Regions from separate parts of the Ancylobacter sp. TS-1 genome, predicted to be linked through region 2. Evidence: predicted binding sites of a transcription regulator. Region 2 holds the regulator's gene; the other holds the start of a gene.
What was found. Region 2 encodes LexA, which represses DNA repair genes until DNA is damaged. Its sites were predicted from a motif close to TGTTCNNNNTGTGTTCNG; they were not measured.

Region 1: recA (recombinase RecA) is a predicted target of LexA. The motif match lies at 4,935-4,952, and genes of this name have one in related genera.

The regions. Positions count from the first base shown of each region.
Region 1 is NZ_CP045144.1:1,165,769-1,177,416, forward strand. It holds gene GBB76_RS05685 (cyclic nucleotide-gated ion channel) at 1-758, opposite strand, end outside; gene alaS (alanine--tRNA ligase) at 801-3,452, opposite strand; gene recA (recombinase RecA) at 3,772-4,857, opposite strand; gene GBB76_RS05700 (Hsp70 family protein) at 4,984-6,303, opposite strand; gene GBB76_RS05705 (tripartite tricarboxylate transporter permease) at 6,393-7,895, opposite strand; gene GBB76_RS05710 (tripartite tricarboxylate transporter TctB family protein) at 7,897-8,373, opposite strand; gene GBB76_RS05715 (chromate transporter) at 8,455-8,997, opposite strand; gene GBB76_RS05720 (chromate transporter) at 8,990-9,559, opposite strand; gene GBB76_RS05725 (tripartite tricarboxylate transporter substrate binding protein) at 9,705-10,682, opposite strand; gene GBB76_RS05730 (VOC family protein) at 10,795-11,508, opposite strand.
Region 2 is NZ_CP045144.1:959,907-971,554, forward strand. It holds gene GBB76_RS04710 (GntR family transcriptional regulator) at 89-787, shown strand; gene lexA (transcriptional repressor LexA) at 1,014-1,712, shown strand; gene GBB76_RS04720 (ComEC/Rec2 family competence protein) at 1,706-4,057, opposite strand; gene gltX (glutamate--tRNA ligase) at 4,275-5,711, shown strand; gene gltA (citrate synthase) at 5,945-7,255, shown strand; gene lpxB (lipid-A-disaccharide synthase) at 7,456-8,664, opposite strand; gene GBB76_RS04740 (LpxI family protein) at 8,661-9,569, opposite strand; gene lpxA (acyl-ACP--UDP-N-acetylglucosamine O-acyltransferase) at 9,544-10,374, opposite strand; gene fabZ (3-hydroxyacyl-ACP dehydratase FabZ) at 10,371-10,862, opposite strand; gene lpxD (UDP-3-O-(3-hydroxymyristoyl)glucosamine N-acyltransferase) at 10,868-11,648, opposite strand, start outside.

The DNA of each region.
Region 1 (11,648 bases), 210 kb from region 2:
ATGATGCCGACCGGCAGCGCGATCATCACGATGCCCGTCACCATCGTTATACCCGCGATGATGCGCCCCGCCGCCGTGACCGGATAGACATCGCCATAGCCGACCGTCGTCACCGTCGCCATCGCCCACCACATGGCGGCCGGGATCGAGCCGAGATGGTCGGGCTGGACGCTGCCCTCCGCCACATACATCGCCGAGGCGGCGATGAGCACCGCCGCCGCCAGCAACCAGAAGCAGGCGATGAGCGACTGCCGCTCGCGGTGCAGCACCTCCAGCAGCGACTGCATGCCGGGCGAATAGCGCACCAGCTTGACGAAGCGCAGCAGGCGCAGAATGGCCAGCGTGCGCAGATTGACGCCGAACAGGGCCGAGATGACGAAAGGCAGCCAGGCCAGCAGGTCGATGATCGCCACCGGCGTCAGCATGTAGCGAAGCCGGGCGCGCACGGGCTGGGGGCCGCGGTAGCGCGGATCCTCCACCGACACCCACACGCGCAGCGCGTATTCCGAGGCGAAGACGATCAGCGACAGCAGTTCGAAGGCGTGAAAGAGCGCGTAGTCCTTCAGCAGCAGGCTCGGGACCGTCTCGAGAATGGCCGCCAGCACGTTGATGACGATCAGCACGATGAGGCCGAGATTGACCCATTCGGACCAGCGGTCGCGCGCGGAATCGCGTTCCAGTATCTCGTAGAGGCGCCGTCGGCGCGCGCGCCATCCGGCGGCGGTGAACCAGCGCCTGTCGTGCCTGCGCGCCGTCATGCCCGGCCACTCCCCCGACCGGAAACGCCCGGCAGCGCGGCCTCAGCCGGCGAGCGCCTTCTCGATAGCCGCCAGCGCTTCGCCGGCGCGGGCCCCGTCCGGGCCGCCCGCCTGCGCGAGATCCCGCCGCCCGCCGCCGCCCTTGCCGCCCAGCGCCTCGGCGCCGTGCCGCACCAGCGCCACGGCATCGTAGCGGTCGGTCAGGTCATCGGTCACGCCGACGACGAGGCCGGCGCGTCCCTCGTCGGTGACGCCGACAATGGCGACGATGCCCGAGCCGATGCGCTTCTTGCCCTCGTCGACGAGGCTCTTGAGATCCTTCGGGTCGATGCCCGTGACCTCGCGGGCGAGCAGCTGCACCGCGCCGACGGTGCGGGTCGGCTCCTCGGCCCCGGTGCCGCCGCCCATGGCGAGCTTGCGCCGGGCCTCGCCGAGCTCGCGCTCCAGCTTGCGGCGCTCCTCGACCAGTTGCGCGATGCGCGCCTCGACCTCGCCGACCGGCGCCTTGAGCAGGCCGGCCGCGCCCTGCAGCGCCCGGCTCTGCCCGTTCAGGTGATGGCGGGCGCCATCGCCGGTCAGCGCCTCGATGCGGCGCACGCCGGCGCCGACCGCGCTCTCGCCCAGCACGCTGACAATGCCGATGTCGCCGGTGCGCGCCACATGGGTGCCGCCGCACAGCTCGACCGAATAGGGCGCGCCATTGCCGGGATCGGTGCCCATCGCGACGACGCGCACCTCCTCGCCATATTTCTCGCCGAACAGCGCCCGCGCGCCGGAGGCGATGGCATCGTCCACCGCCATCAGCCGCGTCACCACCGGCTCGTTGCGCAGCACGATGCGGTTGGCGATGTCCTCCACCTGCCGCAGTTCCTCGTCGTCGAGGGGCTTGGGGTGGCTGAAATCGAAGCGCAGCCGGTCGGACGCCACCAGCGAGCCCTTCTGCGCCACATGATCGCCGAGCACGCGGCGCAGCGCCTCGTGCAGCAGATGGGTGGCGGAATGGTTGGCGCGGATCGCCTGCCGGCGGTCGGGGTCCACGGTGAGCACGACAGGCGCGCCGACGGTGAGCGTGCCCTCCTCCACCTCGACCTCGTGGACGAAGACGTCGCCGAGCTTCTTCTGGGTGCCCAGCACGCGGACGCGCAGGCCCGCCTCGCCGGCCAGCATGCCGGTGTCGCCGACCTGGCCGCCGGATTCGCCGTAGAAGGGCGTCTGGTTCAGCACCACCAGCCCGCGCGCGCCGGCCTTCAGCTCCGGCACGCGGCGCCCGTCCGCCACCAGCGCCGTCACCGCGCCCTCGGCCGCCTCGGTGCCGTAGCCGAGGAACTCGGTCGCCCCGACATCCTCGCGCACGCCGAACCACACCGTATCGGTCGCCGCCTCGCCGGAGCCGGCCCAGGAGGCGCGGGCCTCGGCGCGCTGGCGCTCCATCGCCGTGTTGAAGCTCTCGACATCGACGCTGATGGCGCGCGCGCGCAGCGCGTCCTCGGTCAGGTCGAGCGGGAAGCCATAGGTGTCGTAGAGCTTGAAGGCGGTCTCGCCGGAAAACTTGGCGCCGGCGCCGAGCCCCTCGCTCTCCGCCTCGAGGATCGACAGGCCGCGCTCCAGCGTCTTGCGGAAGCGGCTCTCCTCCAGGCGCAGGGTCTCGGCGACCAGCGTCTCGGCGCGCACGATCTCGGGGAAGGCGCGCCCCATTTCGCGCACCAGCACCGGCACCAGGCGGTGCATCAGCGGGTCGCGGGCGCCGAGCAGCTGCGCGTGACGCATGGCGCGTCGCATGATGCGGCGCAGGACATAGCCGCGCCCTTCATTGGAGGGCAGGACGCCATCGGCGACCAGGAAGGTCGCGGCGCGCAGATGGTCGGCAATGACACGGTGGCTGGCCTTTTGCGGGCCGTTGGCCGGCACGTCCGTCATCTCCTCGACGGCGCCGGTCAGCGCGCGCATCAGGTCGATCTCGTAATTGTCGTGCGTGCCCTGCAGCACCGCCGAAATGCGCTCCAGCCCCATGCCGGTGTCGATGGACGGGCGCGGCAGGTTCACGCGCTCGCCGCCCGGCAGCTGCTCGAACTGCATGAAGACGAGGTTCCAGATCTCGATGAAGCGGTCGCCATCGGCATCGGGCGAGCCGGGCGGGCCGCCGGCGATGTGCGCACCGTGGTCGTAGAAGATTTCCGAGCACGGGCCGCAGGGGCCGGTGTCGCCCATCTGCCAGAAATTGTCCGAGGTGGCGATGCGCACGATCTTCGAGTCGGGAAGTCCGGCGATGCGCTTCCACAGCGAGAAGGCCTCGTCGTCCTCATGGTACACGGTGACCATGAGCTTATCGACCGGCAGCTCGAATTCGCGGGTGATCAGGTTCCACGCGAACTCGATGGCGTTCTCCTTGAAATAGTCGCCGAAGGAGAAATTGCCGAGCATCTCGAAGAAGGTGTGATGACGGGCGGTGTAGCCGACATTGTCGAGGTCGTTGTGCTTGCCGCCGGCGCGCACGCATTTCTGCGAGGTGGCGGCGCGCGAATAGGGACGCTTCTCGATGCCGGTGAAGACGTTCTTGAACTGCACCATGCCGGCATTGGTGAACATCAGCGTGGGGTCGTTGCGCGGCACGAGCGGCGACGATTCGACGACCTGATGACCGTTCTTCGCGAAATAGTCGAGGAAGGTCGCACGTATCTCGTTAACGCCGCTCATGAAACCCGGATCCACCGATGAGAAGTAGCGGCGCCTGTGGCGGCGCCGGCCCGCGCCGGCGCGGGCGCAACGGTTCTAACGAGGCACCAATCCCTTGTCCAGAAAGCGCCACGCGCCCGCGCCGGGCCCGCCGGCCCCGCCCTTCCCGGTTCCCTGCCTCACAAACGCGAACGCCCCCGCCAGACGGCGAGGGCGTTCCATTATCGCGCTCGCGACCGTCGACCCGGCGCGTGCAGGCCTGCCCGCCACGCGCCCGCCGGTTTCCGGCCTCGCCAGCCCCCGGCCATCCCCGCCCGCATCGGGCGAGGCGGTGCCGGGCTCAGCCTTCGGCCTCGCCCTCGTCTTCCTCGCCCGCCTCGGCGCCGGCGAGGATCTGCTCGGCGATGAGGCCGGCATTCTGGCGGATCGTCGCCTCGATGCGTCCGGACACGTCGGGATTCTGCCGCAGGAAGTTCTTGGCGTTCTCGCGGCCCTGGCCGAGGCGCTGGCTGTCATAGGAGAACCAGGCGCCGGACTTCTCGACCACGCCGGCCTTGATGCCGAGGTCGATGAGCTCGCCCATCTTGGAGACGCCCTCGCCATACATGATGTCGAACTCGACCTGCTTGAAGGGCGGCGCCAGCTTGTTCTTCACCACCTTCACGCGGGTCTGGTTGCCCACCACCTCGTCGCGCTCCTTGATTGCGCCGATGCGGCGGATGTCGAGGCGGACCGAGGCATAGAACTTGAGCGCGTTGCCGCCCGTCGTGGTCTCCGGGCTGCCATACATCACGCCGATCTTCATGCGGATCTGGTTGATGAAGATCACCATGGTGTGGGAACGGTTGATCGAGGCGGTCAGCTTGCGCAGCGCCTGGCTCATGAGCCGCGCCTGCATGCCGGGCTGGTTGTCGCCCATCTCGCCGTCGAGCTCGGCGCGCGGGGTCAGCGCCGCCACCGAATCGACCACCAGAACGTCCACCGCACCGGAGCGCACCAGCGTGTCGGCGATCTCGAGCGCCTGCTCGCCGGCGTCCGGCTGCGAGATCAGCAGGTTGTCGAGGTCGACGCCCAGCTTGCGGGCGTAGATCGGGTCCAGCGCATGCTCGGCGTCGATGAAGGCGCATACGCCGCCCTTCTTCTGCGCCTCGGCGATGGTGTGCAGCGCGAGCGTGGTCTTGCCCGAGGATTCCGGCCCGAAAATCTCGACGACGCGTCCGCGCGGCAGGCCGCCGATGCCAAGCGCGATATCAAGCCCGATCGACCCGGTGGAGACCGTCTCGATCTCCATGATCTTGTCGTTCTTGCCGAGGCGCATGATCGAGCCCTTGCCGAAATGGCGCTCGATCTGAGTAAGCGCGGCGTCCAGCGCCTTGGCCTTGTCCATGGAAGATCCTTCAACGAGTCGCAGAGACGCTTGAGTCATCGCCGGGCTCCGGGCTGTATGCAAGGGGAGGATCGGGGTTTGCCGAATGTTGGCCGAGTTGTACCCGTTTTGTTCGATGTTCGCAATATGTTCCACCAACAAATACCGGCATTCGCGCGATTTCTCTCAGCGGCTGCGCGCCGTTCCGGGCAGCCGGCCATCGCCCCTCGTTGCCGGAGCCGCCGCGCGCCCGCCTGCGGGGCCGAACCGCCGCCCCGCCTCGATGGACAGGCCGATGCCGACCGAGCCGAAAGTATCGCCCTCGATAACCCTGGCATGGGGCAGTTCGCCGATGATGGCGCGGCGCACATGCGCCAGGCGCGTCGAGCCGCCGGTCAGGAACAGAGCATCGATGTCGCCTGCCCTCAGCCCCGCAAGGGCGAGACAGGAGGCGATCCGGCCGCTGATGCGGCTCGCCAGCGCCCCGGTGCGTTCGGCGAGATCCTCGGCGCTGATGTCGACGGCGACGTCCGGCCCCATCCAGTCGAGCGCGAGGCGGGTACGAGGGTTGGAGGCAAGCCGGATCTTCGCCTTCTCCACGGCACCGACCAGCGCATGGCCGCGCCGCTCCTCGATGGCGCGGATCAGCCGGTCGATCAGTTCGGGCCGGGCGGCGTCACGCCGCACCTGCCGTACCTCGGTCAGAACCTTGGGGTCGTAGAGGCGGTTGATCCGGTGCCAGGTGGCGATGTCGTGGAAATAGCTCGACGGCACGTTGAGGTCCGCCCGCTTCATCGGGCTGTTGTGCCCGAGCAGCGGCGTCACCGACCGCAAGGCCAGCACCCGGTCGAAATCCGTGCCTCCGATATGCACGCCATCATTGGCGAGGATGTCCTCGCCGCGCTCCACCCTGCGTCGCCGGTCGGGGCTGAGGCGCACGATCGAGAAGTCCGACGTGCCGCCGCCTATGTCCGCGATGAGGGCCACCTGCTCGGCGTCGATATGCTGCTCGTAATCCAGCGCCGCCGCGATCGGCTCGAACTGGAAGCAGACGTCACGGAAGCCGATTTCATGGGCGATCACGCGCAGCGCGTCCTCCGCGCGGCGGTCGGCGGCCGCATCGCCATCGACAAAATGCACAGGCCGCCCGTGCACGACGGAGGTAAGCTCATGGCCGAGACAGCCCTCGGCCTGCTCCTTCACGCCCTGCATATAGGCGCCGATCACATGGCGGAAGGCGACGCGCCGGGCACCGATCTGTGTCTTCTCGTCGATCAGCGAACTGCCGAGCACGGATTTGAGCCCGCTCATCAGCCGCCCCTCCACACCCTCGACATAGGCGTCGATGGCGGCACGGCCGAGCCGGCGGGCGCCTTCGCGATCGAAGAAGATGGCGCTCGGCAGCGTGGACTCTCCGCCCTCCAGTGCGCACAGCACCGGGCCATCCCCCCGCGCCACACCGAGCGTCGTGTTCGACGTACCGAAATCCAGTCCGCAGGCTGTCATGTCAGTCTCTCTGCACGTTCAGGAAATGTGGAAGCGGAGCGGCGCACCCGTCGCCGCTCCGCAGGTCACCCCACAAGGGGGACGGCGCCTCACGCCGCCGCCACCGCCCGCGCTCTCCGGAAGCGCCGCCACAGCGGCGACAGCAGGATCAGCAGGGCGATCACCAGCAGCACGGCGGAAATCGGCCGGTCGACGAGGATGATCGGGTCGCCTACCGACATCGCCAGCGACTGGCGGATCGCCCGCTCCATCGGCTGGCCCAGCACGAAGCCGAGGATCAGCGGCGCCGAGGGGAAGCCCCCCTTCGGCAGGAGGAAGCCGATCAGGCCGAAGATGAGCAGCAGCACGATGTCGAACAGGTTGCCGGCCGCTCCATAGGCACCGGCCACGGCAACGCCGAGAATGGCCGGGTGCAGGATATAGAGCGGCACCCGCAGGATCTGCGCGAACACGCCGACCAGCGGCAGGTTCATCACCAGCAGCACGACATTGCCGATATAGAGGCTGGCCACGAGGCCCCAGAACACGTCCGGGGACTCCGTCATCATCAGCGGCCCGGGCTTCACCCCCCACAGGATCAGCGCGGACAGAAGCACGGCGGTGGACGAGCCGCTCGGTATGCCGAAGGTGAGCAGCGGCAGCAGCGCGCCGCCGGTATCGGCATTGTTCGCCCCTTCCGGCGCGGCGAGCCCCTCCGGCGCGCCATGACCGAAGCGCTCCGGATGCTTGGAGACCGCCTTCTCGATGCCATAGGACACGAAGGAGGCGACGGTTGCTCCCGCGCCCGGCAGCAGGCCGATGATGAAGCCCGTAACCGACCCGTTGAGGAAGGCGAAGCGGCAGGCCTTGAGCTCGGCCCAGGAGGGCAGCAGGTTGCGCAGCCCCTTCGGTACCGTCAGCAGCTCGCTCTTCTCCTTCGCCTCGATGTTCAGCAGTATCTCGGCAATGGCGAAGACACCGATGGCGACCGTCATGAACTCGATGCCGCCGAGCAGTTCGCTGTGTCCGAAGACAAAGCGCGCCTGGGCGGTGAACAGGTCGGTACCGATGGTGGCCAGCCACAGGCCGAACACCAGCGAGAGCGCCGACTTCGCCATCGACTTGCCCGACAGCAGCACCACCAGCGACAGCCCCATCACCATCAGTGCGAAATATTCCGGCGAGGAGAAGCTGAGCGCGAAATTGGCGATCGGCGGGGCGACGAAGGTCATCAGCAAGAGGCCGATGGTGCCGGCGACGAAGGAGGCGATGGCGGCGATGCCGAGCGCGGCGCCGGCGCGCCCGTTGCGAGCCATCTGGTAGCCGTCGATGCAGCTCACCACCGAGGAAGCCTCGCCCGGCATGTTGAGCAGGATCGAGGTGGTCGAGCCGCCGTATTTCGCCCCGTAATAGATACCCGCCAGCATGATGATGCCGCCGGTCGGGTCCATGGTGTAGGTGAGCGGCAGGAGCAGCGAGATGGTCGCGGCCGGGCCGAGGCCGGGCAATATGCCGATCACCGTGCCGAGAAAGCAGCCGACGAAGCACCAGAAGATGTTAGCCGGCAGCATGGCGATGCCGAAGCCATGCAGAAGTCCATTGAGCGCTTCCATGTCAGAAACCCCAGATGGTGCTGGCGGGCAGCGGCGACTGCAGCAGGACGGAGAAGCCGAGATAGAGCGCCCCGACGATGCCGGCTGCGACGACCGCCGCATTGAGCGTCGGACGGCTGAAGACCACCCGGATGATGAAGAACAGGACGAGGCCGAACCCCACGAGGAAGCCGAAGGCCCACATCAGCGGCACGCTCGCGACGAGCGCCGCCAGTGTGGCGCAGGCCTCCATCCGCCCGGCGGTGTTCAGCTCGTCCTCCGGACGGGTGGCGGCAACGCCGCCGGCGCGGATGGCCTGCAAGGTCAGCCACAGCGCGAACAGCAGCATCGCACCGCCATAGATCAGCGGGAAGAAACCGGGGCCCGGACCGTCGCGCTCATAGACGACCCATCCGAGCGATTGCTGCACGATGTACAGCCCGAGTATGGATAGGCCGGATCCAAATATGATATTCGGATCCCTCAAGTATCTCAGCATTATTACCTCCCTATATTGTTTTTATGTTTGTTATGGCTGATGCCGACCCGCTTCCCGGCGGCGCGGCGGTTGTCTTGGATTTCAGGTGGGGCTCAGGAAGCTCCACCCGGCGAACAGGGCGCCGGCCGCCATCAGCAGCAGCATGGGCGGGATCTGCGGGCGCGCCAGCATCACTGCGCCGGTCGCTGCCGCGACCAGCCAGGAGGCCGGGCCGGCATCGGCGATGCGAAACAGCGAAAGCACTCCGGCGCCGACGAGGCCGGTGCCGACCGGGGCCAGTCCCTCATGCACCACGGCGTGCCAGGACTTGCCCTCGTGGCGCGACAGCGTGCGCATCACCACGAGGCAGACCAGCGAGGACGGCACGAAGATCGCCAGCATCGCGACCAGCGCGCCAACCCAGCCCGCCACCTGCCAGCCGATCAGCGTGGTGAGCATCAGCCCCGGCCCCGGCGCGGTGCGGGAGATGGCGAAGAATTCGAGGAATTGCTGCGCGTCGACCCAGCCATGAAGGTCGACCGCCTGGTGCTGCACCGCCGGCAGGACGCTGACGCCGCCGCCGAACGCCACCAGCGAGAGCGGTGCGAAGGCCAGGGTGAGCGCGACATAGGGATTGTCAGACATGACGCGCCCTTCTGCGGGCCGCCAGCGCGATGCTGGCCGGGGCGGCAAGACACACCACCGCGATGAGCGGCAGATGCAGCACCCCCACCGCGACCATGGTCGCGGCGATGACGGCGAGAGACCCGGCATGCCGGGCCGCCTGCGCGCCGCGCACGGTCATCATCAGCATCAGCCCCATGGCGGCGGCGGTGACGCCGCCGAGCCCGGCCGCGACGAGAGGCAGGCCGGCCAGCCGCTCATAGGCCAGCATGAAGCCGATGATGATGAAGAACGGCCCGCCGAGCAGGCCGGCCAGGGCCACAACGGCTCCCCTTGAGCCCCGCAGCCGCTGACCGACATAGACGGCCAGGTTGACGACATTGCCGCCCGGCAGGATCTGGCAGATGGCGAGCCCGCTGAGGAACTCGGCCTCCCCCAGCCAGCCTCGCTTCGTCACCACCTCGTGGTAGATCAGCCCGGTCATGCCGCCGCCGAAGCTGAGGCAGCCGATCTTGAGATGGAGCGCGGCGATGTCCGCCAGCGACACGTCGGCACGCGATGGCTGTATGTCGAGGGAATGCATGGTGGTCTCCGCAAGGCGGGGAGCGGCGGACCGGCACCGAGGGACGAGATGCCCCCGGCTCATGCCGTTCGGTCGCGGGTGCGGGGCGGAGGGACGGCGCTCCCACCGGGGGCGCCGTCCCGCGCTGCGCGGCTTCCCGGCGGCGCTAGCGCACCACCTTCATACCCGCCTGTGTGAGCAGGTCGCGGATCTGGTTCTCGTAGTCGACCACGAACTTGCGCGTCTCCGCCGAGCTGAGCGGGGCGCTGATGAAGTGGTTTTCCTCGATGTATTTCTGCCAGGCCGGCAGCGCGACCAGCTTGGCCACCAGCCTGTCGTAATAGGCGATCACGTCCGGGGCCATGTCGGGCGGGCCGAGAATGCCGCGTGTCTGGGCGAAGGTGGCGACATCGAAGCCGGCCTCCGCCAGCGTCGGGACGTCCTTGAAGGCCGGCAGGCGCTTCTCGCCGATCTGAGCCAGGACGCGGATCTTGCCGCCGCGGATCAGCTCGGTCGCCTCGCTCGGGTCGAGGATCATGATGTCGACATGACCGCCGAGCAAAGCGGAGAGCCGCTCGCCGCCGGACGGGAAGGACACGAAGGCCCAGCTCGTCTTGGTGGCGCCCATCAGCTGCTGGCGCAGGATGTTCTCGCGCGAGGAGGCGTTGCCGCCGGACTGCTTGAGCTGGTCGGGCTTGGCCTTCGCCGCCGCGATGAAATCGCCCAGCGACTGGAAGGGCGAGTCGGCCCGCACCGTCACCAGCGCCGGCTCGAAGATCAGCCGGGCGACGGGCGTCAGGTCGTTCAGCCGGGTGGTGGCCGCCTCCTGCAGAAGAGGATCGATGATCCAGACGCTGGTGAAGATGCCGAGCGTGTTGGGATCGCCCTTCCGGCTGAGAAGGTAGGACGAAGCATTGGTGCTGCCGCCGCCCGGCTTGTTGACGACCTGAATGCGCACCGGCGAGAGCTTGGCCTGGTCGATCATGGCAACGACGGCGCGAGCCAGAAGATCGTTGCCCGAACCCGGCCCGCCATGCACCACCAGTTCCAGCGGCCGGGTCGGCACGAACTCGCCGGCAAGTGCCGGGGTGATGCCCGAGATCGCCAGCGCGAGCGCGCAGCCGAGAGCATGGCGTCTGTTCAATTGGCGTTTCATTGTGGGTTTCCTCCCTCATTGTTTACTTCGGGACGGCCCGTCGAGCAGGCCGCCCCGAAGGGCAGGCACGGCATCGGCTAGAGATGCGGCGCGGACGCGCTCAGGCAGCGGTGAGTTCGGCCTGGTTCCCGTCCGGGCCGACGAACTTCACGGAGGTGGCGGCGCCGCTGACGATCTTGCCGCCGCGCTCGGTGACCTGCTCGGCCACAGCCTTCGGATCGGCCACCTCCAGCGTCCAGTATTCGATCGCCGGCTGGTCGGCCTTGACCAGCGAGAGCACCGTCTCGCCGTCGGTGAGGTTGTGCACGGTGCCGTTGGAGCCCGGCGCGGGCTCGAAATCGAAGACGTTGCGATAGAAATTCGCAGCCTTCTCCAGGTCGTTGACGTACAGCGTCACCTGCGAGATGCGCGAAAGCTTGCTCCTGTCCTTCTTGAGATAGCGGCCGATGCCGACGATCTCGCCGAGCGTGCCGTCGGCGGAGCGATACTTCAGCGCCCCCTCGGCCCGGTCGGAGTAGATCGAGCCGCCATTGTCCTCGATCTTCTTGATCATGCTCGGCCGGTCGTCGACCTCGATGCCGATATGGTGGATGCGCGGACCGGCGCCGGCGAGCTTGGCTTCCTTCTCGTCCTCGCTGTCGTAGAGCATGAGCGCGAGGTCGATATTGCCGTCGGTCATGTGGCGCGAATGATGGCCGCGCGCATGGGTATTCTTGGTCTGGTAGATACCGAAGATGTCTTCATAGAACTTCGTCGCGCTCTCGAAGCTTTCCATATCGCCACACTTCAAGGCGATGTGCACGATTCTCGACATGACATTACTCCTCATTTTCGCGAACGCGTTGTCCGCAAATCTTTGGTCATCATAAATATGTAGAGTTGAAACCGCGCATGCCATTCAGCAGGCAAACGCACGCCGTTGTTCCACCGTCAACAGACGGCGGCGCATCGTTT
Region 2 (11,648 bases):
TGAAGTGCTTGGTGAAGCTGGGCGCGCCGGCTAATGATGCGAATGGCGGCCCGCTCCCTCGCCGCCTCATCAGATTCGTCGTTCGCGCATGTCGGTGCTGCCTGTCCGCTTCCCGCTCGAACCGCCCGCCGGCGTCGGCCGGCGGGGCCGCGTGACGCGCGCCGAGGAACTGCGCATGCAGCTTGCCGACGAGATCACGCGCGGCACGCTGCCGCCCGGCACCGCGCTTGACGAGACGGCGCTGGCGGCGCGTTTCGGGGTCTCCCGCACGCCGGTGCGCGAGGCGCTGCGCGAGCTGAACGCCTCCGGGCTCGTCGATGCCCGCCCCCATCGCGGCGCCGTGGTCGCGCGGCCGAGCGTCGACCGGCTGCAGAACATGTTCGACGTGATGGCGGAGCTGGAGGCGCTGTGCGCCGGGCTGAGCGCGCTCGCCATGACGCCGCAGGAGCGCCGGCAGCTCGAACGGCTGCACGCCGACATGGGCGAGCTGATGCGGCTGGGCGACTTCACCGCCTATCGCGAGGCGAACGAGCAGTTCCACACCTCGATCTATGCCGGCAGCCACAACGACTATCTGATCGAGATGACGGTCGGCACGCGCCGGCGGCTCTCGCCCTTCCGCCGTGCCCAGTTCCGGGCGCTGGGCCGCCTCGCTCTCTCGCACACCGAGCACGACCGGGTGACGACGGCCATCCTGCGCGGCGACCGCGACGCCGCCGCGAACGCGATGCGCAGCCATATCGCCATCGTGCACGACGCCTACGAGCAATACGCGCAGACCGTCTGACCGCAGCCGGCCGGACGACGAATCGGGGCCCGCAAGTCCCCTCGGCACGACCTCTGGATACCTCCCGCGCGGGCCCCGCCACGCGCCGCCGGCGCCCTCGCCTTGAGAACACACGCGTTTTCCGGCCCTTAGCGATGCCTTTACCCATTGTGGAACACAATAGGAACGGATATATTTGTTCGCGATTTGTTTCAGTCCGGCATCAGCCGTCAGACGGGACCTACGGATGCTTACCCGCAAACAGCATGAGCTGCTTCTCTTCATCAATGAACGCCTCCAGAAGGACGGCGTGCCGCCCTCCTTCGAGGAGATGAAGGATGCGCTCGACCTCAGGTCGAAGTCGGGCATCCACCGGCTGATCACGGCGCTGGAGGAGCGCGGCTTCATCCGCCGCCTTCCCAACCGCGCGAGGGCACTCGATGTGGTCCGCCTGCCGGAAGACGCGCAGCCGTCCAAGCCCGCTCCCCGTCCCTTCGCGCCCAACGTCATCGAGGGCAATCTCGGCCGTGTGCGCCCGGCGAACGAGGACGACGAGACGCGGCGCGTGGTGCCGATCCCGGTCATGGGCCGGATCGCCGCCGGCACGCCCATTTCCGCCATCCAGTCGCGCGACCACACCATCGGCATGCCCCCTGAGATGCTGTCCGGCGGCGAGCATTTCGCGCTGGAAGTGCGCGGGGATTCGATGGTCGAGGCCGGCATTCTCGACGGCGATCTCGCGCTCATCCGCAAATGCGACTCGGCCAATACCGGCGAGATCGTGGTGGCGCTGATCGACGACGAGGAAGCCACCCTCAAGCGCCTGCGCCGCAAGGGCGCCTCGGTGGCGCTGGAGGCGGCCAACCCGGCCTATGAGACCCGCATTTTCGGTCCCGACCGGGTGCGCATTCAGGGCAAGCTGGTCGGGCTGTTCCGGCGCTACTGAACCTCCATCGGCGCTTCGGCGGGCGTTGAATCGTCTTCCACGTCGCGCATCGGCTCCTTTGACGCCGGTTGCTTTGATGTCAGTGCCGCTGATGCGGGGGCTTTTGACGTGTGTCCGCTTGATGGCGGTAACGTCTGCGCCTTCGGCTCCCAGGGACGCGTGCCGGCCGCCGGGCGGGCCGCCACCAGGCGCCAGCCGCCCTCAGGATTGCGATAGCCGGCGATTCCGCCGATAGGCCGGGCGGGATCGACCCGCACCACGGTCGCCGCGCAATCGTCGGGCGGCGCGAAGGGCGTCACCAGTACGCGCGCGAGACGGCAATCATCCTCCAGCGACTCCCTCTGGCGCGACAGCGCGGCAAGGCCGCCCTCGGGAAGCGGCAGCGTGCAGCCGGCCATGTCGCAGGCGGCGCCGGCCGTGACCTGCGTCGCGCCGACCCGCGCGCGGTCGCCATCCGCGTTGAGCCATTGCTCGACCGCGAAGCGGCCGGCGAGCCCGCTCATGCGATCGCCCATCACCGCCAGCGCACCGTCCGCGCCCCTCACCGCCACCGTCCGCGCCTGCGCGTCCACCAGCAGGTCGGGCCGCGGCGCACTCGCGGTCGCCCACAAAGCGAGCCCGGCCAGGGCGGGCGCCACCAGCACCAGACGCGAGCGCGCGAGGCAGAGCACCACCAGGGCGAGGCTGAACAGGGCAAGGCTCACGGCCGGCATCGCCCGCACGCCGCGATCCGCCCCCGGCAGGGCGGCGACGGCATCGGCGATGGCAAGCATTGCGCCGATGCCCCAGCCCATCACCCGCCATATCGGCTCGTCCCATCCGAACGGCATCAGCAGGGCGCCGACCAGGCCCATCGGCATGACGATGAACGACACCACCGGCATCGCCGCCAGATTGGCCAGCAGGCTGAGCGGCGCCAGCCGCTGGAAGTGGAAGGCCGCGAACGGCGCCGTCGCCAGTCCCGCCGCCAGCGAGCCCAGCACCAGCGCCGCGAGGTAGCGCGCCGGCACTGCGAGCACCGGGGCGCTCACGCCCGGCGGCGCGGCGATGAAGCGGCCGAACCGCTCATAGGCGGCGACCAGCGCCAGCGTCGCCGCGAACGACATCTGCGCGCCCGGATCGAGCACCGCCCAGGGCGTCAGCGCCATCACCGCCAGCGCCGCGAGCGCCAGCGTGCGCAGGGTGAGCGCCGGCCGCCCGAGAACGACGCCGGAGAGCACCAGCAGCGTCATCGCATAGGCGCGCTGGGTCGGCACCTCGGCGCCGGACAGAAGCAGGTAGAAGCTCGCCGAAGCCACGGCCGGCAGCGCCGCCCAGGCCTTGATCGGCCGCGACAGGGCGAGTTCCGGCACCAGCGCCAGCAGGGCGCGCGCGAGAAAGAACACCGTGCTGGCCACCAGCGCCATGTGCAGACCGGAAATCGAGAGGATGTGCGAGAGGCCGGCGATCCGCATGCTCTCCTCGATCGGCTCGCCCACCGCGTCGCGCAACCCGGTGACGAGCGCCACCGCGACCCCGCCATCCGCGCCCGGCAGCGTCGCCCGGATCCGCGCGGCGATGGCGCGGCGGGTGCCGTCAAGCCAGGTGGCGAGGCTGAGGCTCCAGGGCGGCGCGCCGGGCGCCGGCGCCGCCTCCGGCCGGCCCAGCGCGAAGCCGGTGGCGCCGATGCCGTCGAACCAGATCGCCCGGCCGAAATCGAATCCGCCGGGATAGGCCGGCCCGGGCGGCGGGCCGAGCGTGGCGCGCAGGCGCACATGGCTACCCACAGCCGGAGGGTCGCGTCCCGTCAGCGTCACCCGCACGCGCTGCGGCGGCTCGGCCGGCGGGCGCGCGAAGCCGGTGACGAGAAGGGTGATCCGGCTGCCGCGCGGGCGCTGCTCGGCCGCCTCGACGAAACCGGTCAGTTCGGCCGCGTAGAGCGTGCTGCCGAGCACCGGATGCGCCATGCGCTGTACCTGCAGCCCGGCCACCGCGAAGCCGAGCGCGACGACGGCAAGCAGCGCGAAGAGATGGAAGCCGAAGGGCCGCTCCCGCCGCCATGCGGCCAGCGCGGCGAAAACGCCGGCCGGCACGAAGCCGGCATAGGCCAGCGGTTCCTGCGGCGCGGCGAAATAGAGCGCGGATCCCAAGGCGAAGGCGACTGGCAGGAACAGGAAGCCGCGCCGGTCGTCGAGTTCGCGCGCCAGAGCGGCGGAAAGGCCGCCGAGTAGCGCCGCGAACGGCAGTCCCGGCCAGCGTCCGGTGACGCCGAGGGCGGGCCTCGCGGCCGCGAGCACCGCCACCCGCGCCCCCCGGCGGCGCGGCATGTCCTTGCCCGGAATGTCCTCTCCCGGCGGCGCCTGCATCCCCGCACGGCCCCCTTCCGCACGCCCCCTTGCGCACTCCCGATGAAGGTCGCGGACACGCCCGGCGCACGCGCCTGTGACGGGCCGGCGGCGTCTCGGGCGATCCTGCGCTTTTCCCGTGTCGCGCACCTATGGTACACGCACCGTCCGCGCCCGCCACGCAGCAACCTTCACGCTTTGACGCCGCTGACATTCCCCGGCGCGAGACGAAAGAGCCATGTCCGAGACCGTCGTCACCCGCTTCGCCCCTTCGCCCACCGGCTTCCTGCACATTGGCGGGGCGCGCACCGCGCTGTTCAACTGGCTCTACGCCCGCGCCAAGGGCGGCACGATGCTGCTGCGCATCGAGGACACCGACCGCCAGCGCTCCACCCCGGAAGCCATCGACGCGATCATCGACGGGCTGAACTGGCTCGGCATCGACTGGTCAGGCGACGTCATCTACCAGTTCGCCCGCGCCGAGCGGCACCGCGAGGCGGTGGAGCAGATGATCGCCGCCGGCCGCGCCTATCCCTGCTACGCCTCGGCGGCGGAGCTGGAGGAGATGCGCGAGACCGCCCGCAAGGAGGGCCGCCCGCCCCGCTATGACGGGCGCTGGCGCGACCGCGACCCGTCCGAATACCCCACCGACCGCAAGCCGGTCTTCCGCCTCAAGGCGCCGACCGAGGGCGAGACGGTCATCGACGACCTCGTGCAGGGCCGCGTCGTGATCCCCAACAAGGACCTCGACGACCTCGTGCTGCTGCGCTCCGACGGCACGCCGACCTACATGCTCTCCGTGGTCGTCGACGACCACGACATGAACGTCACCCACATCATCCGCGGCGACGACCACCTGACCAATGCCGCGCGTCAGACGCAGATCTACCATGCGCTGGGATGGGAGGTGCCGAAGATGGCGCATATCCCGCTCATCCACGGGCCGGATGGTGCCAAGCTCTCCAAGCGCCACGGCGCGCTCGGCGTCGATGCCTATCGCGCCATGGGCTACCTGCCCGCCGCGCTGCGCAACTACCTCGTCCGCCTCGGCTGGAGCCATGGCGACCAGGAGATCTTCTCGACCGAGGAAATGACCTCCCTGTTCGATCTCGACCGGGTGGGACGCTCGGCGGCGCGCTTCGATTTCGCCAAGCTGGAGAGCATCAACGGCCTCTATATGCGGGCGACGCCGGACGCGGAGCTTCTGGCGGCCATCGACACGCTGCTGCCGCACATCCCCAATGGCGCGAGCATCGCCGCGGCGCTCACCCCGGAGCGGCGGGCGCAGCTTCTGGCCGCCATGCCGGGGCTGAAGGAGCGTGCGAAGACACTCATCGAACTCATTGATAATGCTTCATATATTCTGAACGTTCGCCCGCTGCCGATCGAGGAGAAGGCGCAGGCGCTGCTGACCGGGGAGGCCCGGCGCCTGCTCGCCGCAGCGGCCGAGAAGCTCGCCCGCGTGGCCGAGTGGAACGCCGTCGAGACCGAGGCGGCGGTGCGCGCGACGGCCGAGGAGCTCGGCGTGAAGCTCGGCGCCATCGCCCAGCCGCTGCGCGCCGCGATGACCGGAAAGACGACCTCTCCCGGTATCTTCGACGTTCTGGCCGTGCTCGGCCGGGAGGAGTCGCTGGCCCGCATCGCCGACCAGACCGGCTCGCTCGCGGCGGCGTAAGATCTCCGTCTAGCACGGCGCGCAGGTGGAGGTGAATTCGTTTCGCCGCCACCGCACGGCCGCATTGCGGTACCAATTTCGCTGCGCTTGCGAGGGCGGATCGAAACCGCTACGACTGCCTCTCGGGCCGCAGCGAGACATCCCCCGTCTCCGGCCATGGCCTCCGGGCCCGGCACTGCACCCGCAAGACGTGATCCGTTTCATTCGGTTCCACAGGCTCAGGGAGAACCCGCATGGACGCCAGCAGCGGCACTTCGGCGAAATCCGCCACCCTCACCATTGGCGATGAAAGCTGGGAGCTGCCGATACTGAACGGCACCATCGGCCCCGACGTCATCGATATCGCCAAGCTCTACGCCCAGACCGGCAAGTTCACCTACGACCCCGGCTTCACCTCGACCGCCTCCTGCGAAAGCCAGATCACCTATATCGACGGCGACGAAGGCATTCTGCTCTATCGCGGCTACCCGATCGAGCAGCTGGCGGAGAGCGGCGACTTCCTCGAGACCTGCTACCTGCTCCTCTACGGCGAGCTGCCCACCGCCGCCCAGAAGGCGGATTTCGACTACCGCGTCACGCGCCACACCATGGTGCATGAGCAGATGAGCCGGTTCTTCCACGGCTTCCGTCGCGACGCGCACCCCATGTCGGTTCTGGTGGCCTCGGTCGGCGCGCTGTCGGCCTTTTATCACGACAGCACGGACATTTCGGACCCGCAGCAGCGCATGATCGCCTCGATCCGCATGATCGCGAAGATCCCGACGCTGGCGGCCATGGCCTACAAATACTCGATCGGCCAGCCCTTCGTTTACCCGAAGAACGACCTCGACTACGCCTCGAACTTCCTGCGCATGTGCTTCTCGGTGCCGTGCGAGGAGTACAAGGTCAACCCGATCCTCTCCCGCGCGATCGACCGCATCTTCATCCTGCACGCCGATCACGAGCAGAACGCCTCGACCTCGACCGTGCGCCTCGCCGGCTCGTCGGGCGCCAACCCCTTTGCCTGCATCGCCGCCGGCATCGCCTGCCTGTGGGGGCCCGCCCATGGCGGCGCCAACGAGGCGGCGCTCAAGATGCTCGGCGAGATCGGCTCGGTGGACCGCATCCCGGAATTCATCAAGCGCGCCAAGGACAAGAACGATCCGTTCCGCCTGATGGGCTTCGGCCATCGCGTCTACAAGAACTACGACCCGCGCGCCAAGATCATGCAGCGCACCTGCCACGAGGTGCTCGGCGAACTCGGCATCCAGGACGACCCGCTGCTCGACATCGCGGTGGAGCTGGAGCGCATCGCGCTGCAGGACGAGTACTTCGTCGAGCGCAAGCTCTACCCGAACATCGACTTCTATTCGGGCATCACCCTGCGCGCCCTCGGCTTCCCGACCTCCATGTTCACCGTGCTGTTCGCTCTCGCCCGCACCGTGGGCTGGATCGGCCAGTGGAAGGAAATGATCGAGGATCCGGGCCAGCGCATCGGCCGCCCGCGCCAGCTCTACACCGGCGCCGTCGGGCGCGACTACATCCCGATCGCCCGCCGCAAGTGAGCGGCGCCTGACGGCGGCGTGCCGGTAGCGGCGCGACGCGGTCGGACGAGACAAGCGGCGCCCGCGCCGCCGCCTGAGACGAGAGCTTCAGAATTCCCCGTCCTCCCGCCGGAGGGCGGGGATTTTGCTTTCTGGCTGGTGTTTGCCGTCGTGGCCGGGCGTGACCCGGCCATCCACGCTTGCACTGCACGCGCCCGGCCTCAGCCCTTCGCGCCTGCGCGCGCGTCCGCCAGCGTTTCCAGAACGGCGCGCGCCGCCCGGCGGCTCGGCGGCTCGCCGCCCTCGCCCATCATCGCGTCGAGCCGGGCGAAGGCGGCGAGCTGCGCCCCGCGCTCGTCTCCGCCCTCGATGAGCTGCGCGAGCTGCGCCGCCATGGCGGGCGGATCGATATGCCATTGCAGATATTCCGGCACCGTCGGCGTACCGAGGATGAGATTCGGCAGGATCGCGGTCTTCACCTTGATGAAGTACGGCGCGATGCGCCCTTCCAGCCACGGGACGCGATAGGCGGCGACCGTGGGAATGCCGGAGAGCGCCAGTTCCAGCGTCACCGTACCCGAGGCCGCCAGCGCCGCCCGCGCGATGCGGAACGCGGCGCGCTTCTCTTCCTCGTCGACGACGATGCGCGGCTTGACCGGCCAACCGGCCACGACCTCCTCGACCTGGGCGAGCCGGCGGGGCAGCGTCGGCAGCACCACGTCGACGTCCGGCAGGCGTTCGCGTACCCGCTCCAGCACCTCGCCGAAGGTCGCCCCGAGCCGCGCCAGCTCGGCGCGCCGGCTTCCCGGCAGCACCAGAAGGACGGGCGGCATCCCTTCGCGACGCCGTGCCTCCTCGGCATTCGGCCGCAGGCGATCCAGTTCGCCAAGCAGCGGGTGGCCGACATAGGTGGTCGGCGGCCCGCCGAGCGCATGCATCGCCTCCGGTTCGAAAGGCAGCAATGCCAATACCTTATCGAAGTCCGGCGCCATCGCCCGCGCGCGGCCCGGCCGCCAGACCCAGACCGTCGGCGCGACATATTTGACGATGGGCAGGCCGGGAAGGCGCGCCCTCACCTTGCGCGCCACGCGATGGGTGAAATCCGGGGCGTCGACCAGGACGAGAATGTCGGGCGGCGCATCGATGATCGCCCGCGCGGTCTCGCGCATCCGCCGCAATATGCGCGGCAGGCCGGCGACGACCTGCGCGAAGCCCATGGCGGTGATGTCCTCCATCGGGAACAGGCTCGCCAGCCCCTGCGCCTGCATGCGCGCGCCGCCGACGCCGCGAAAGCGCACACCCGACGGGCTCAGCCCCTTGAGCTCCGCCATCAGCTCGGCGCCGAGCGCATCGCCGGATTCCTCGCCCGCGACGATGAAGACGTCGAGCGGGCGAGCTTCGTCCGCGCCCGTGCCGGAAGGGGCGCTCATGGCGCATCCGCCCCGTCACGGACGAAAGCGTGGATGAACAGCCCGGCCGCGTCCGCAGCGCGCAGCAGCGCCTCGACATCGGAAACGATGACGCCCCCGGCCTCGACGGCGATACCCGCAAGCCCGGCGCGCGCCGCGCCCTCGACGGTGCGCACCCCGAGCGAAGGCAGGTCGAGCCGCCGGTCCTGCCCCTCCTTGGGGCGCTTCACCAGCACGCCACAGGGCGCCGGCATCTTGATCCGGCCATTGGCGCGCAGCTCCGCGACCCGCGCCAGCATCAGGTCGGTGCCCTCCGCCGCCTCCATGGCCACCACATGCCGGTTCATCACCACCAGCCCCTGCCCGATGTCGAGCGGGCCGGTGACGGCCAGCACCCGGCGCCCGAGCGCGATATCCTCCATCTGCCCGGCATCGGGCGCGACCGCGCCGAGCGTGCCGGCCGGAAGCAGGATTTCGGGGGCGATTTCATGGGCGCCGACGAGGCGAAAGCCCGCCTCCTCGAACAGCCGGCCAAAGCTGGTCAGCAGGTGATCGTCGCCCCCGCGCAGCATGCCGAACACGCGCGGCAGCAGGGTCAGCGTGGTCCAGTCCAACCGGATGTCGCGCATGCGCGGGCGCAGCACATTGCCGATGAACACCACATCGCGGCAGCCCAGGCGGCGCAGTTCGCGCGTCAGCAGCCCGAAGCGGCCGATATGGACCCACATATGCGGCCACGCTTCGACGGTGGAATCGGCGAAGCCGCGCACCGGAAAGAGCATGACCCGGCGCCCGGCCTTGCGGGCGGCCTGCGCCACCGCGAGAGGAAAGGCGCCGCCGCCGCAGATGATGGCGAGCGGCTCGCCCGCCCCCGGCGTCTGCGGCCCGGCCGGGCCGGGTTCAGGCGGCTTCGGGCTCGGCGACATGATCGGCCGCGTCGGCGGGTACGGTCAGGCGGCGCTTGCCGGCGCTGCGCACGAACGCGACGATCTGCAGGACATGGTCGTTGTCACCGAACTCGGCCGCCACGCGGTCGGCGCGCTCGGCGAGCGTGCCGCCGCCGTAGAACAACTCGCGATAGGCGGCCTGCATCTGCCGGCGCTGCTGGAGCGTGAGGCCCCGGCGCTTCAGGCCGGTATAGTTCAGCGAGCGCAGGCCCGGATGGCCCTCCATCATCAGGCCGTAAGGGATGATGTCGAAGTGCACCCCGCACATGCCGCCGACCATGGCGCCGTCGCCGATACGCGTGAACTGGTGCACGGCAGCAAGCCCGCCGATGAACACATTTTCGCCGACCGTCACGTGCCCGGCCAGCGTGGCATTGTTGGCGAACACGGCGCGCGCGCCGACCACGCAGTCATGCGCGATGTGGCTGCCGACCATGAACATACCGCCCTCGCCGACCACCGTCTCCATGTGGCCGCCGGCGGTGCCGGTGTTCATGGTGACATGCTCGCGGATGATGCAGTTGCGGCCGACCAGCAGGCGGCTCGACTCGCCCTTGTAATGGTAGGACTGCGGCTGCGAACCCAGCGAGGCGAACGGGTACACCACCGTGCCTTCGCCCAGCGTGGTGTGCCCGGCGACGGCGACATGCGAGACGAGGCGCACGCCCGCCTCCAGCACCACATTGGCGCCGACGGTGCAGAAGGGCCCGATCTCGACGCCCTCGCCCAGCCTGGCGCCGTCCTCGATGCGTGCGGCCGGATCGATCCTTGCCCCGCCGCTCACTTCTTCGGTTCCCGGGCGATCATCGCGCCCACCTCGGCCTCGGCCACCAGCTGGCCGTCGACTCTGGCCTCGCCTCGGAACCACCACATGTTGCGGCGCTTGGTCATCTGCGTCATGTGGTACTCCAGCACATCGCCCGGTATCACGGGCCGACGGAATTTCGCCTTGTCGATGGTCATGAAATAAACGAGCGAGGGCGCACCGTCACCGGGGCGCTCCAGCAGGCAGATCGTGCCCGCCGTCTGCGCCATGCCCTCGAGGATCAGCACGCCCGGCATGACAGGATTGTCGGGGAAATGGCCCTGGAAATGGGGTTCGTTGGCCGACACGTTCTTGATACCGACCGCCTTCCGGTCGCCCTCGATGCCGACGATCTTGTCGACCATGAGGAACGGGTAGCGGTGCGGCAGCGCGGCCAGAATGCGGAGAATGTCGGCGGAGCCGAGCGCGGCGGTCTCGGTCGCGATGGTATCGGCCTGCACGTCCATGTCCTTCACTGCCCCTCCTGTCGGCCGCCGGCCGGACGGTCGCCGCGCGCCAGTCGCTGCACGGCCATGACCTCCCGGAACCAGTCGCGCATCGGCTTGGCGGGCGAGCCGCCCCACTCGACGCCCGGCGGCACGTCGTCCTTCACATTGCTCGACGCGGCGATGCGCGCCCCGTCGCCGATATGCACATGGCCGATGACGCCGACCTGCCCGCCCAGCATCACGAAATCGCCGAGAGTCGTGCTGCCGGCGATACCGGTCTGGGACACGATGATGCAGTGACGGCCGACGACGACGTTGTGGGCGATCTGCACGAGGTTGTCGATCTTGGTGCCCTCGCCGATCACCGTGTCGCGCAGCCCCCCGCGGTCTATCGCGGTGCCGGCGCCGATCTCCACGTCGTCCTGAAGTACGACCCGGCCGATCTGCGGCACCTTCGCATGGCCGCGCGCGCCGCCGAGATAGCCGAAGCCGTCCTGCCCGATGCGTGCGCCCGGATGGACGATCACCCGGTCGCCGACGAGGGCATGCAGCAGCGAGGCGCCGGCGCCGATCGAGCAGTCCCGCCCGATGCGCACGCCCGGGCCGATCACCGCGCCGGCCCCGATCACCGTGCCCGCGCCGACCTCGGCGCCCGGGCCGATCACCGCGCCGGGATCGACCGTCACCTCCGCCTCCAGGCGTGCCTGCGGATGCACGATGGCGTCCGAGGCGACGCCGGTCTGACCGAAGACGGAACCGGGCCGCAGGCTGGTCGCGTAGAGCCGGCGGGCAACAGCGACGAAA